2 regions of the Eubacterium sp. BIOML-A2 genome follow, and region 1 is predicted to be linked to the other one. Evidence: a T-box and tRNA genes for the amino acid it is inferred to sense, from the RefSeq annotation. Region 1 holds a T-box; the other holds one or more tRNA genes.
What was found. A T-box is a leader RNA that pairs with one kind of tRNA and senses whether it is charged. The one in region 1 lies ahead of leuS (leucine--tRNA ligase), so its partner is inferred to be a tRNA-Leu.

Region 1 (7,450 bases):
CTTCCATTGATCATTCTTATCCTGGTGACAGGAATCTATTTATCAGTTCGTTTGAAGGGCCTTCAGATCAGGCATCTGGGCAAGGCGCTGAAATTCATGGTGAAAAATGAAGAAGATGGACGTGGAGAAGTAACGAGTTTTGGAGCGCTTTGTACTGCGCTTTCTGCTACAATCGGGACAGGGAATATTGTCGGTGTAGCTACGGCGATTGCTGCTGGCGGGCCGGGGGCTTTATTCTGGATGATTGTTGCTGCTTTTTTTGGTATGGCGACGAAATATGCAGAGGGGCTTCTCTCTATTAAGTACCGTACTATTGATGAAGAAGGGCATGTGTTGGGCGGTCCTTTCTATTACATAGAAAATGGAATGGGGAAGAACTGGCGGTGGCTTGCAAAGATTTTCGCCTTTTTTGGAGCAGGTGTCGGCCTGTTCGGAATTGGTACATTTACGCAGGTTAACGGGATCGCCTCTGCCGTGAAGAATTTCTTTGATCCGGATCTCGCCAACACGGTTAATATGTTCGGCGGTACATACTCATGGGCAACCGTGATTACGGGAATTATCCTGACCTTCTGTGTGGGGCTGGTTGTGATTGGAGGAATTAAGCGTATTGCAAAGGTATCGGAGATTGTTGTGCCGTTCATGGCGGTTCTCTATGTACTGTTGGCGCTGATCATCCTGCTGACTCATATACCGGCAATTCCGGGAGCGATTGCGCTGATTGTTAAATCCGCATTTTCCGGCAGCGCACTTGCTGGCGGTGTGATGGGAACAATGATGATTGCCATGCAGAAAGGGATTGCAAGGGGGATCTTTTCGAATGAGGCTGGCCTGGGAAGCGCCCCGATCGCTGCCGCAGCTGCTCAGACAAAAGAGCCTGCGCGCCAGGGATTGGTGTCCATGACGGGGACTTTTATTGATACGATCGTAATCTGTACCATGACCGGATTATCTATCGTGATTGCGGGGACGTGGAATACGGGACTGGAAGGGGTGGAGATTACGACAGCTGCTTTCCAGCAGGGACTGCCGTTTCCGCCGGCTGTGGCATCCTTTGCCCTGATGCTGTGCCTTGTGTTTTTTGCTTTCACTACGATACTGGGGTGGAACTATTACGGAGAACGCTGCCTGGAATATTTGTCAAACAGAAATATGAAGGCGGTGAAAACTTACAGGTGGCTGTATATCCTTGCAATCTTTATCGGACCTTATATGACGGTGGAGGCTGTCTGGAATATTGCAGATATTTTTAACGCATTGATGGCGCTTCCGAACCTCGTAGCTCTGATTTCACTGAGCGGAGTAGTTGCCGCGGAGAGCAGGGATTACTTTGCCAGGCTGAAACAAATGGGGATGAAATAGATTTTAATACCCACATCAACACTGAAAACGTCTTCCGGGGCATGGATTACGGCTGCAACGATCGCGACACTGGTACCTCAGGTTTTTGTTTCCCTATGGGCGGGGGGCGCGGCCGACCGCTATAACCGGAAAAGGCAGACGCCATCTCCGTTTTAGATGGTAAACGGGCGTGAAAAGTATTCGCAGGTGCAACAAATTATGAAATCAGGGAGAAAACTACTTGACTTATTTTAACATTCTTCCTATAATAAATAAGAATATTGCAGAAACTGGGATGAGGAGTACTAAGAGCCTATCGTTTTCAGAGAACTGCCGGAAGGTGTGAGGCAGAAGCGTAAACTCCCAACTCGCCTCGGAGTTCTTTTATTGAAACAGCAGTAGATAAAAGCGGGACTTCCCGTTACAGAAGAAATGAGTGCATCCGGGAGCTGCCGGGTGAATGAGAGTGGTACCACGGAAGTCAAAGCCTTTTCGTCTCTTAATGAGATGAAAAGGCTTTTTATAAAGTGTTGAATGTAGGAGGATATTGTAATGTCTAAGATTGTGTACAATCACAAAGCAATTGAGAAGAAGTGGAGGGAGAAGTGGGCGGAGAACCCGGTGAATCCCAAGGTAGACGATGACGGGAATAAGAAGCAGAAGTATTACTGCCTGGATATGTTCCCGTACCCTTCGGGAAACGGTCTTCATGTAGGCCATTGGAGAGGTTATGTGATCTCCGATGTCTGGAGCCGCTATAAACTGCTGCAGGGCCATTATATTGTGCATCCGATGGGATGGGATGCCTTCGGCCTTCCGGCGGAAAACTATGCCATCAAGATGGGCGTTCATCCGGCAAAATCCACAGCTGAGAATGTGGCTAACATCAAACGCCAGATCGATGAGATCGCTGCGCTCTATGACTGGGATATGGAAGTGAATACAACAGATCCGGAGTTCTATAAATGGACCCAGTGGATCTTTGTAAAGATGTTTAAAGAAGGTCTTGCATATGAGAAGGAATTCCCGATTAACTGGTGTCCCTCCTGTAAGACCGGCCTGGCAAATGAGGAAGTTGTGAATGGAAAATGCGAGCGCTGCGGTACGGATGTGACCAAGAAAAATCTGCGCCAGTGGATGCTGAAAATTACTGCTTATGCGGAACGCCTCCTGAACGACCTGGACAAGCTGGACTGGCCGGAGAAGGTGAAGAAGATGCAGTCCGACTGGATCGGTAAATCCTACGGGGCGGAAGTGGATTTTCCGGTTGACGGAAGAGAAGAGAAGATCACGGTCTACACGACTAGACCAGATACTTTATATGGAGCCACCTTCATGGTGCTGGCTCCGGAGCATGAACTGGCGGCATCGCTGGCCGTACCGGAGACAAAAGAGGCGGTAGAAAAGTATATTTACGATGCGTCTATGAAGTCCAATGTAGACCGTCTGCAGGATAAGGAAAAGACGGGGGTATTTACAGGGAGTTATGCCATCAATCCTCTGAACGGAGAAAAGACACCGATCTGGCTGTCTGACTATGTACTTGCAGATTATGGAACAGGAGCCATTATGTGTGTACCGGCGCATGATGACCGTGACTTTGAGTTTGCAAAGAAATTTGATCTTCCGATCGTGCAGGTTATTGCAAAAGACGGCGTAGAGATTGAACACATGACAGAGGCCTACACGGATGCTGCCGGCACTATGATCAATTCTGGCGAGTGGAACGGCATGGAATCTGCTGTGCTTAAAAAAGAGGCGCCGCATATGATTGAAAAAAGGGGAATCGGCCATGCAACGGTAAACTACAAGCTGCGCGACTGGGTATTCTCCCGCCAGCGTTACTGGGGAGAGCCAATTCCGATTATCCACTGTCCGGACTGCGGAGCCGTTCCGGTTCCGGAAGAAGAGCTTCCGCTTCGCCTGCCGGATGTAGAATCCTATGAGCCGACAGGAACAGGCGAGTCACCGCTTGCCGGAATCGCAGACTGGGTAAACTGTACCTGTCCGGTCTGTGGAAAGCCTGCAAAGCGCGAAACCAATACGATGCCGCAGTGGGCAGGATCCTCCTGGTATTTCCTGCGCTATGTAGACAGCCATAATCAGAACGAACTGGTATCCAGAGAAAAAGCGGATGAGATGCTCCCCGTAGACATGTATATCGGCGGCGTTGAGCATGCGGTACTGCATTTGCTGTATTCACGCTTCTACACAAAGTTCCTGTGCGATATAGGGGCCATTGATTTTGATGAGCCGTTCCAGAAACTATTCAACCAGGGTATGATCACCGGAAAGAACGGCGTTAAGATGAGCAAGTCCAAGGGAAATGTAGTCTCACCGGATGACCTGGTAAGAGATTACGGATGTGATTCCCTGAGAATGTATGAGCTCTTCGTAGGCCCTCCGGAGCTGGACGCGGAGTGGGATGACCGCGGAATCGACGGCGTCAACCGTTTCCTGAAGCGCCTCTGGAATCTGCTCATGGACAGCTGCGGCAAAGATATCAAAGCAACGAAGGAAATGATCAAGCAGCGCAACAGGCTGGTCTATGACATCACGACCCGTCTGGAGTCATTCAGCCTGAATACGGTAATCTCCGGCTTTATGGAGCATAATAACAAGTTGATCGAGATCGCTAAGAAAGAGGGCGGAATTGATCAGGAGACACTGGAAAACATTGCAGTACTTCTCGCGCCGTTTGCACCGCATTTTGCGGAGGAGATGTGGGAACAGCTGGGGCATACGGATACGGTATTCAAAGCAGGATGGCCGTCATACGATGAGTCCAAGATGAAGGACGATGAGATCGAAGTTGCCGTTCAGATCAACGGAAAGACAAGAGCCGTTGTAACAATTGCGGCGGATGCAGACAAAGATACGGCCATAGCAGCCGGGAAAGAAGCGGTTGCGGATAAACTGACGGGGACGATTGTAAAAGAAATCTACGTGCCCGGAAGGATTATAAATATTGTGCAGAAGTAATTGGGAAGATTCGGCGCGGGTAATGCAGGCATTACCTGCGCCATTTTATCAAAGAAGAGGCAGGAGGGAATGCCATATGATAATAGAGGTGCTGAGGCAGGAGTTTTCTGTGTGCAGGGTAACAGATCTGTCAGAGGTGAATATGAAGGATGAATTTTGTTTTATTGGAAAAACGGATGAGGAGAATTCCCTGGTCTGCAGTTCACAGTATGTCCCGTCCAATGCGGCTGCCTGCGACAATGGCTGGCGTGCTTTCCGCATCCAGGGAACCCTGGACTTTTCCCTGACCGGGATACTTTCTAAGATCGCAGGCCTGCTGGCAGGGCATAAGATCGGAATATTTGCGGTATCAACGTACAATACAGACTATATACTGACTAAGAGTAGGAATTTACAAAAGGCGCTTGGCGTACTTAAGGACAGCGGGTACCAGATCAGTTTTTTGTAGTTCTCGGGGGAGATATATATGGAAAATAAAGGAAAAGAAGAGAAACCGATTGTCATATTCAGTTTTACGGAGGAAGGGTGCAGGCTGAACAGAAAATTGAATGCGCTGCTGGCAAAGGCAGGTTACGAGTGCGTAAGTTATACAACGAAACGTTTTGCCGCAGGATTCGGTATGAATCCGATGGATCAAGATCTAAAACAATGGATTGGGGTGCGATGGGGGAGCTGCTCCTTTCTGTTCATCGGGGCGGCAGGAATTGCAATCCGCTATATTGCTCCATGGGTGGCGGATAAGTACCGGGATTCGGCCGTGCTCTCTATGGATGAAAAAGGCGGATTTGTCATTCCGCTTCTTTCGGGCCACGTAGGCGGAGCTGTCAGACTGGCAATGCTGATCGCAGAGCAGACGGGGGCAGTACCGGTAGTTACAACAGCAACCGATGTACAGAATAAGTTTGCTGTGGATGTATTTGCAAAAGAAAACCATCTGCACATCGGGAGCCGCAGGCTTGCAAAGGAGATTTCCGCAGCTGTACTGGAGGGAAAGAAGATCGGGTTTTACAGTGCTTATCCAGTGGAGGGCAGGATGCCGGAGGAACTGTGTGTCTGCCGTTGCCTGGAAGAGCTGAGCAGACTGCCGCTGGGGATTGCGGTGGCAGATGCAGGGACAGAGATAAAAGAGGGGAAAAACATCCTGTTTCTTCCGCCCAGGAATCTTGTGGCAGGGGTCGGATGCAGAAGAGGAACCCCCGGGGCCAGGCTGAAGGAAAAGCTGGAAGTCCTCCTAAAAGAGCTGGGCGTATCCCTCTGCCAGATCCAGGCCCTTGCAAGCATTGACCTGAAAAGGGACGAGGCAGGACTGCTGGAGCTTGCACAAGAGTGCCGGGTTCCCTTCGCAACGTATTCAGCTGACGAACTGCAGGAAATCGAAGCCGTCAGTTCTCATTCTGAGTTCGTAGAAAAGATCACCGGAGTGGATAATGTCTGTGAGCGGGCTGCCAGAAAATATGCGCCCGAAGGCGTCATGATACAGCCGAAGATTAAGCTGGACGGGATCACTTATGCGGTGGTCAGAGAAAATACAATGATAAGATTTTGATTCCGGAATGAAAAAGCAAAAGTGGGAAACAAAAAGGAAGAAAGCGGCCGGTTAAGCCGTTTTCTTCCTTTCGCTTTAGTTTGCATAAAATTCATTGACAGCTTCGAAGAATGCATGTATATTCTCCCATTTTGAAAGCGGAGGGATGTCGCATCCTGAAGATATTACAAAGTTTGGATACTTACAGCATGCTTCCATAACGGCTTTCGTCTCTATTTTGATGGACTCCACCGTTCCGTTTCTGAACTGAGAAGCAGGATATACGTTGCCGGCAGCAGCGATATGAGCAGGGATATGCGGCATCATTTCTGCCATGCTGATCGCATTGCCAAAGTGAAGCAGCGGGCATCCGGTTGCGATAATTGAGTCGATCTGCTGTATCGTGCAGTTTCCGCAGTTATGGTATACAATGATGAATTCGTCATCCTGAACGGCATCAACAATTTGTTTTACATAATCTGCTGAAAATTCTTCGGCAAGCGCTGGGGAGAGCAGTCCGGCAAGAGGCTCAGCCAGAACAATACCGTTAGCGCCTACACGTTTGTATTCTGTACAGTAGTTAATGATGAATTTCGTGACTTTTTCCAGAACGGTATGTACCATATCCGGTTCCTCATAGCAGTAAATCATTGCCTCGGACACATCCATCAGGCTGACAGAAGCGGCGGCGTCTGTGTTTTCTGCAACCAGCTGCATACCCCGTGCCTGCAGATCACTGCTGGAGATCAGATCCTTTACCGTTATGTCCATTAACTGATGGCAGGGAATGATAATACCGGCATTGCCTTTTTAACCGGTGTATTGATTGTATCTGCGATCCACTGTTTCATATTCAATTTCATAAAATATTACCTCCTGGCTCTCTTCTTTTTATTTGTATTTGATGACTCAAGTATAGAAGAACTGCGGGGAGGTTTTTATGAAAAATATTCTGTTTTTTGGCTCTTTTTAAGCTTATTTAAAAAAAAATATCAATATTGGAAAATGAAATTGCTACCGGTACTGCTTAGGCGTCAGTCCGGTATACTTCTTAAACACTTTGGAAAAGTAACTCTGGTCCTCAAAACCTACAGCCACGGCGATATCAATGATTGAAAAATCCGTATTGGAAAGCAGGCGTTTGCTTTCCTCTATACGCACCATGTTCAGATACTCTTTGAAGGAAGAGCCGGTGGACTGCTTGAACATGGTAGAAAAATAAGACGGATGGAGATGAACGTGGGAGGCAACATCTTCCAAGGTAATAGGTTCGTTAAAATGTTCCGATATATAAAGCATGGATTTTTTAACGAGTTCACTGTTTTTGGAAGGAATGTAGTTAAACATACTTTCAGAAAAGGCCTCTACAATCTCCTGCAGTTTCAAACAAAGCGTATCCATGGTGGTAATCTGCTGCAGGTTTTTCAAAAAATGGTTATTCAATTTTAAAATGTTATCAGTAGGAGCACCACTCTCAATTGCCGCCCTGGAAAGCAGAGAACACAGCTCAATAGCCCTTGACTTCACGATCTCGATGCTGTTTCCCTCCGAGAACAGCACATAGCCGAGCAGGTCGTTGAGTATCGCATTGGCCTCGTGCAC
Region 2 (7,450 bases), on a different contig from region 1:
AACCGCCTTGCGCAGCCCGCCCAGTGTCAGCAGTTCCAGCTCCTCAAAAGAGGCTCCCTCCTGTTCCTTCTGTAGGTAGGTCTTCGTCATCTGGTTTCGCAGGGCCCGCACCGGATGCCCGGTTGAACGGCCTGTAACCCGGGAATCGATATCCCTTGCCTTAATAATGCATTTTTTATAATTTTCATGAACAACAGATTCTTTCGTAACCACAAAATGAGTCCCCATCTGCACGGCCTGCGCACCCAGCATAAATGCCGCCGCAATTCCTCTGCCGTCCGCGATGCCGCCTGCGGCAATCACCGGGATACTCACCGCATCCGCAACCTGCGGAACTAAAACCATGGTGGTATTCTCACCAATGTGCCCGCCGGCTTCCGTACCTTCCGCTACCAGAGCATCCGCCCCGCAGCGTTCCATTCGTTTAGCAAGTGCAACAGAGGCAACGACCGGAATCACCTTAACCCCCGCCTCTTTCCACATCTTCATATATTTTTCAGGAGAACCGGCGCCTGTTGTAACGACTTTAACGCCTTCCTCCACAATCACTTCTGCCACTTCGTCCGCGTAAGGACTCATCAGCATAATATTTACGCCAAAAGGCTTCGTTGTAATCTTTTTGGCTTCCCTGATCTGTTCCCGTACCCAGTCTGCCGGCGCACTCGCCGCTCCAATCAGCCCAAGTCCGCCAGCTTCTGATACGGCGGCTGCAAGATGATGTTCAGCAACCCATGCCATTCCACCCTGGATAATCGGATATTCAATTCCTAATATTTCGGTTACTTTCGTCTTCATACTAACAACCTTTCTTTCAAGTACTTATTATTTGTGCGCTTCTAAATATTTTACAACGTCTCCGACTGTAGCGATCTGCTCCAGATCCTCAGATGGAATCTCCACATCAAATTCTTCCTCAAATGCCATCACAACTTCAAACAGATCCAGAGAGTCTGCTCCAAGGTCATCCTTGAATGAAGTTGCTTCTGTAATTGTGTTGCTGTCTGCTCCCAATGAATCTGCTACGATTTCTTTTACTTTTTCTAACATAGTTTTAAATTCCTTTCATGCTCTTTTCTTTATATTTATTATTTATTTATGTAATCCGGCCTGGTACATCGTAAAATAATGAACTGAACATTGATATTCAGCCTTATATCCAGCCGGAGATTACCCGTTTCAATTACCTGTTTCTAATTCCTGTTCTATAGAAAATTACCTGATATACCGCCTCTACCATTCCAGAAAGGCCGCTCCCCAGGAAAGCCCTGCCCCGAACCCCGACAGTACCAGCCTATCGCCCTTTTTGAGCGTTCCCTTCCGGTTCAACTCATCTAATAAGATGGGAATGCTGGCCGAGGATGTATTCCCATATTCCTGCATATTCATGGGAAATTTACTGATATCCTGTTTCAGCCTTTTCGCCACAGCCTCTACGATCCTCTGGTTTGCCTGGTGAAGAACAAAATAATCCACCTCATCCGCAGTGCGCCCCGCCCCGGACAAAACCTCCAGAACTGCCTCCGGCACCTTCTTAACTGCGAATTTAAACACGGCCTGGCCGTTCATTTTCATATAAGAGTCCGTGTCCTGTTCATCAGGTAACCGGTCCTTGCGGTGCCTGCTCATACACGTTAGCGCATTTCCTTTCCCCCCGTCAGAATGGGTAACCGGCTGATAAAGGGTGCCTTCTTCAGCTCTGAGCACGGCCGCCCCAGCCCCGTCCCCAAACAAAATACAGGTGCCTCTGTCTTTCCAGTTCACCGTATTCGATAAACTTTCCGCCCCAATCACCATGATCGTCCGGTACATCCCGGAAGCAATATAGGCCTGGGCTGTATTATACGCAAAAAGAAACCCCGTACATGCCGCATTCAAATCAAATCCGGCCGCATTGACAGCCCCCAGTTCCCGCTGCACCTCGCACGCCGTACAGGGAAGCAGAACCTCTGAAGTGAACGTCGATACCAGGATCAAATCCAGCTCCTTTGGATCCACGCCGCTGTCTTCCAGCGCTGCCCGGGACGCCTTCACAGCCATGGAAACAGTCGTGTCATCCTCAATAATATGCCGCCTCACAACACCGGTCCTCTCCCGTATCCATTCATCACTGGTATCGACCAGCCTGGCTAAATCATCGTTATCCAGAAAATGCTCCGGCACATAAGAACCTGTTCCACATATCTTTCCTATCATATTCTATCTCCATGTTTGAATTCGTAATTTTATTTTTATCCAAATACTTTTATCTTAAAATACTTTGATTATCAAAGTATAATAGCAAATAGCTTATTTGTCAAGAGGAATATTTGTAGGATGTAGGGAGAGCCGCCCTCAGAAATTACAATGCCGAACAATCGATTAAAAGATACAGTATTCGAAATTGTTGAAAACCAGCTGGCCTCTGATGTATACCCATTTGTAAAAGCTGCGGAAAGAGGTAAGTACTATAAATCCATTCTGGCAAATGCAGAAAACCCGGGCAGCCGGATCATTAATACTGAGGATGTGGCAGATCTGTTTGGGGTGCTGTGAGGAGGCTTTGCAATTTCACTGCACCTCCTCAAGTATCGGTGCAGGCCAATGAATCTCCTTGTCTTGAACAATGACTACAAACACCTTCTGAATTCAGAAAATTCATCTAAAATGCCTAAAGGTAAAGAATTTTAAAATAGGGGTTTACAAAGTCCGGTAGCTTATGATAGAATATCACTTGTCGAGCGGAAGTGGCGGAATGGCAGACGCGCTAGATTCAGGTTCTAGTGGGAGTTTATCCTGTGAGAGTTCAAGTCTCTTCTTCCGCATTGATTGAGAAGTGAGAAGTCTTAATATATTAAGGCTTCTCTTTTTTATGATATAGGAAATTCCTTTGGAATTTTCTATATCATAAAACTCCTCCGGGAGGATGCACGTATGCCAATGGACCTGCACATACTAATACGTATCTCTGTATGTTCAGCAGCAACTTGACCAAACACTACTACTAAAGGCCCATTGACGATATCTTTTGTTTTAAATATAATGAAACTATAAATTTATTGTAGCCAAAAACAGGTGAAAACAGGACATGAAAAAGGCCCAAAGCATGCATCGGCATAGCTTTGCTGCTCATAACAGAGGCGCTTCTTTCAACTGCCCCTGTTTCATCCCATACTAAGAGGAGGGAAACGATGAAAAAAATTTATGCCTTAGGAGATGTAACATGTTCACACTGCGCACAAGTGATGGAAACTAAAATGAGTGCCATTCCTGGCGTAACATCAGCAATGATTTCTTTTAAATTAAAAAAAGTAACTGTTAATATGGATGATGACAAAGAAGCAGAGGTTGAAAGCCAGGTTCTCAACTTAATAGAGAACCCTGTTTACTGTAAGACTTGTCCTAACAGATAATTCGGGCAGACCAAAGTAATTTCGTACAGTCATATAGAGAATGGCTGCGGACAGCTTACCATTCAATGTCCGCCATTCGTTGCACAGTTTGTTCATGGTTTATCAAGTATCTCCACTTGAATCGTTGTAGTTCTAAAACCAGTACTAGATTCCGGGTGCTCCGGAATCTTCTTGAAACAGCGCTGTATCGCTCAATACTCCTTTTATGGGTTTAAGCGGCACAACGCTGTTTTAAGATTGTTTAAATAATTCTACTACTAAAGGCCCATTGACAGCATTTTTTCTTTTCCATATAATGAAACTATAAGTATATTGTAGCCAAAAGGGTGGAAATAGGACGGAGAAAAAAGACCCCAGAGTGTACGCCGGCATAAGATATTTTCAGCTGCTTCATTGTTGTTCATGGAATCAGGCAATTCTTTCGTATGAGCCGAAAATCACCCAATCTCTAAGAGGAGGGAAAGAAATGAGAAAAGTATATACCTTAGACAACGTAACCTGTACACACTGCTCTCAAGTGACGGAAACACATATCAGCACCTTAACGGGAGTGAATAAAGCCGTAGCTTCATTCAAATTGAAGAAGATTACCGTTGATATGGACGATGACAAAGAAGAAGAGATTGAGCGTCAGATCCAAAAGATTCTTGCCGATCCATTTTACTGTAAGAATTGCCCTAACAGAGAATAACGACATGCAGCAGCGGTGTATCCCTCCATATCCCTTTACCGGGATGGATCGATACACCGCTGTTTTTGTTGATTCACCTCTCCCCCTATAGAGTTGGGAGAATCCTCACTAAACTTATTGAAACCGGCTCATTCTGCCAGCTGGTTATATTTTCCCCGCGGAACATAATGTGTATGCAGCAGATCATGAGCCTTATGTCCATTCGGATCTCCCAGAAATTCTGCATATAGTTTCATCAGATCCGGATTCTCATGGGACTTGCGCAGCACCTTGCGTTCATCCTCGCTGTACAGGGCCCGCGACCTCTTTTCACGATATCCCTCCTCACTGCACCGCGGCTGGCCGCCGCCGTTGATACAGCCGCCGGGACATCCCATCACCTCGATGAAGTGATATGGCGATGCACCATCCGCAACCTCCTGCATAAGTCTGGATGCCCCTGCCAGGCCGCTGGTCACTGCAATCTTCACCGTCACGCCCTGCAGATGCGCGTATTCCGGCAGCGTTTTCCCAATGGTGATCTCCGCCGTCTTCACCTGCTCAAGACCTACAATTGGCGTTACATGCAGTTTTTCAAAAGGCAGTTCTTCCCCGGTTACTACTTCATAAACCGTACGCAGAGCGGCTTCCATTACGCCTCCGGTCACACCGAATATATCAGCCGCGCCGGTCCCCAGCCCCATTGGAGCATCAAATTCTGCATCGGGCAGCTTTACGAAATCGATGCCTGCTTTCTTAATCATTCGCGCCAGTTCCCGTGTAGTCAGCACCGCATCTACGTCGCGTTTTCCTTCCACTTCCATCTCTGGCCGCTGAATCTCGTATTTCTTTGCCGTACAGGGCATAACCGAAACCACGAACATATCCTCGGGCTCTGTGCCCGTTTTCTCTGCATAGTAGGACTTCACTAATGCTCCCATCATGGTATGCGGGCTCTTACAGGTAGAGAGATGTCCCAGTGCCTCCGGGAACTGGTGCTCCACATGCTTGATCCAGCCCGGAGAGCAGCTTGTGATCATCGGAAGCACGGCTTCTTCGCCGGCCAGCGCCGCATTCAGGCGCCCCAGCAGCTCAGTCCCTTCCTCCAGGATCGTCAGATCCGCGGAGAATAAGGTATCGAATACGTCATCAAATCCTATATCGTGAAGGGCTGCGGCGATTTTACCTGTTACCGGAGTTCCACAGGGCAGGCCGAATTCCTCACCCAGAGCCGCACGCACGGCGGGAGCCACCTGAACCACCACCCGCTTCCTGGGATCGGCCAAGGCCTTCCAAACCGGTGTCAGGCCATCTGTCTCCTTGAGTGCTCCGGTGGGACAGACGATGGTGCACTGCCCGCACATCGCACAGGATGTGGAATTAAGCGGCAGCCCCATCGCCGGGCTGACCGTAGTCTCAAATCCCCTGTTCTGCGCCTGAATTGCCCCTACCTTTTGTATTCCCGCGCAGGCAGTCACACAGCGGCGGCACAGAATGCATTTGCTGGTATCACGGGTAATGGACGGGGATATGTCCACATGCCCCTCGGACACTGCGCCTTCAAAACGGCTTTCAGACACGTCCAGCTCATATCCGAGGGCCTGCAGCTCACAGCTCTGGTTACGGCTGCAATTCAGGCAGTCCTGTGAATGATTGGACAAAAGAAGTTCATACAGAACCTTCCTGGCCTCCAGAACCTTTGGAGAATGGGTTCGCACCTTCATGCCCTCTCTGGCCTTTACCATACAGGACGCCTGCAGGTTCTTCATCCCTTCCACTTCCACCACGCAGATACGGCAGGAACCGTACTGGTGGACATCTTTCATATGGCACAGGCTGGGCACGCGGATGCCGGAAGCCTCTGCCGCTTCCATGATGGTGGAGCCTTCCAATACCTCCACCGGCTTTCCATTTATTGTTAAATGTATCATATTAACCTCCTGGTCTCTGTCTTGTTATGGGTTCCCGCTGCTACCGCCTGTCGCAATGCAGACAGCGCAGGGACTCTGCCATAGCGTCCAGCTTGTGATATCCACAGTTTACTTCCCGGAAATTGCCGGTCCGTTCTTCCGGTTTCAGGCATCTGGTCGGGTAACGGTCATGGGGTTCGTTCACTTCCAGTTCGATTTCCGGAATGTCGAACTGCTGCCCCTTGTTCAATTCCCCTGTTCCGCCCAGGTACTGATCGATCTTCACGGCGGCCTGCTTGCCGTCGGCAATGGCCTGGATCACAACATTCTTGCCCCATGGGCTGACATCGCCTCCCGCAAATATGCCTTTCTCTGCAGTCTGTCTGGTATATTTATTGATCTCCAGTTTGCCGGTCTTATCCATCCCCACATTGGTCGTCCTGTAAACCTTGTGGTCCACATCCTGATTTATGGCAGTAACGACACCGTCACAATCGATGGTAAAGTTCGAACCCTGCAGCTGTTTGGTCAGCCTGCGCCCGTCGCTGCCAAATTCCGCTATACGGCGGCGGATCAGATGAACCCCAGTCACTTTGCCTTGTTCACCCACGAATTCCAGCGGGGACGCCAATGATATAATCTCAATGCCCTCTTCCCGTGCCTCTTCTACCTCTTCCCTGCCTGCAGGCATCTCCTGCTCTGTTCTGCGGTAGACTACGGTAACCTGCTCTGAGCCGAGGCGGACGGCGGTTCTCGCAACATCAATCGCCGTACTGCCCCCGCCGATAACAACAAGATGTTTCGGTACGGACAGGTCTTTCTTCAACCCAACGCGTTTCAGGAATCCGACGCCGCTTTCCACGCCTTCCAGTTCCTCGCCCGGGATATCGAGCAGACGGGAAGCCTGGGTCCCTGCCGCAATGTAAACAGCATCAGACTGGCTGCGCATATCATCAAAGCTCAAGTCTGTACCTATGCTGGTGTTCAGATGGATATGGACGCCGCTCTTTTCGATGGCATGGATCTCTTTCTCGAGAACCTGCTTAGGCAGCCGGTACTCGGGGATTCCCCAATATAAAACGCCGCCGGCCACGGATTCTGCTTCGTATATATGTACTTCATGCCCCAGGTTTGCCAGGTAATAGGCACAAGTCAGGCCAGACGGGCCGGCTCCGATGACGGATATTCTCTTTCCGGTAGACGGCAGCGGCTCCACCATCGGGATATTATAATCATCCCGAAGCGCGTAATCCCCGATAAATCTTTTTACAGAACAAATAGCAACAGGCTCATCCACCTGCGCCCTTCGGCAGTGATCCTCACACGGATGGGTGCAGACACGCCCGCACACAGCCGGGAATGGATTATCCTGCCGGATCAGACGGTAGGCATCGTCGGTCCGCCCTGCTGCCAGCAGAGAAAGGTAACCCGGAATATAAACATTTGCCGGACATGCATTTCGGCACGGTGAGGTCTGAAGT

Region 2: it encodes a tRNA-Leu, which carries the amino acid that the T-box ahead of leuS (leucine--tRNA ligase) is inferred to sense. The anticodon was not compared.

Annotation. Positions count from the first base shown of each region.
Region 1 covers NZ_WKZK01000044.1:24,589-32,038, forward strand. The annotation lists gene GKG43_RS15205 (sodium:alanine symporter family protein) at 1-1,362, shown strand, start outside; T-box leader at 1,625-1,844, shown strand; gene leuS (leucine--tRNA ligase) at 1,894-4,323, shown strand; gene GKG43_RS15215 (ACT domain-containing protein) at 4,400-4,771, shown strand; gene GKG43_RS15220 (cobalamin biosynthesis protein) at 4,790-5,869, shown strand; gene GKG43_RS15225 (uroporphyrinogen decarboxylase family protein) at 5,945-6,565, opposite strand; gene GKG43_RS15230 (PocR ligand-binding domain-containing protein) at 6,863-7,450, opposite strand, start outside.
Region 2 covers NZ_WKZK01000038.1:28,940-36,389, reverse strand. The annotation lists gene fabK (enoyl-[acyl-carrier-protein] reductase FabK) at 1-795, opposite strand, end outside; gene GKG43_RS13865 (acyl carrier protein) at 823-1,047, opposite strand; gene GKG43_RS13860 (beta-ketoacyl-ACP synthase III) at 1,231-2,193, opposite strand; gene GKG43_RS13855 (hypothetical protein) at 2,344-2,532, shown strand; tRNA gene GKG43_RS13850 (tRNA-Leu) at 2,718-2,801, shown strand; gene GKG43_RS13845 (cation transporter) at 3,168-3,389, shown strand; gene GKG43_RS13840 (heavy-metal-associated domain-containing protein) at 3,856-4,080, shown strand; gene GKG43_RS13835 (NADH-dependent [FeFe] hydrogenase, group A6) at 4,209-5,990, opposite strand; gene GKG43_RS13830 (NADH-ubiquinone oxidoreductase-F iron-sulfur binding region domain-containing protein) at 6,031-7,450, opposite strand, start outside.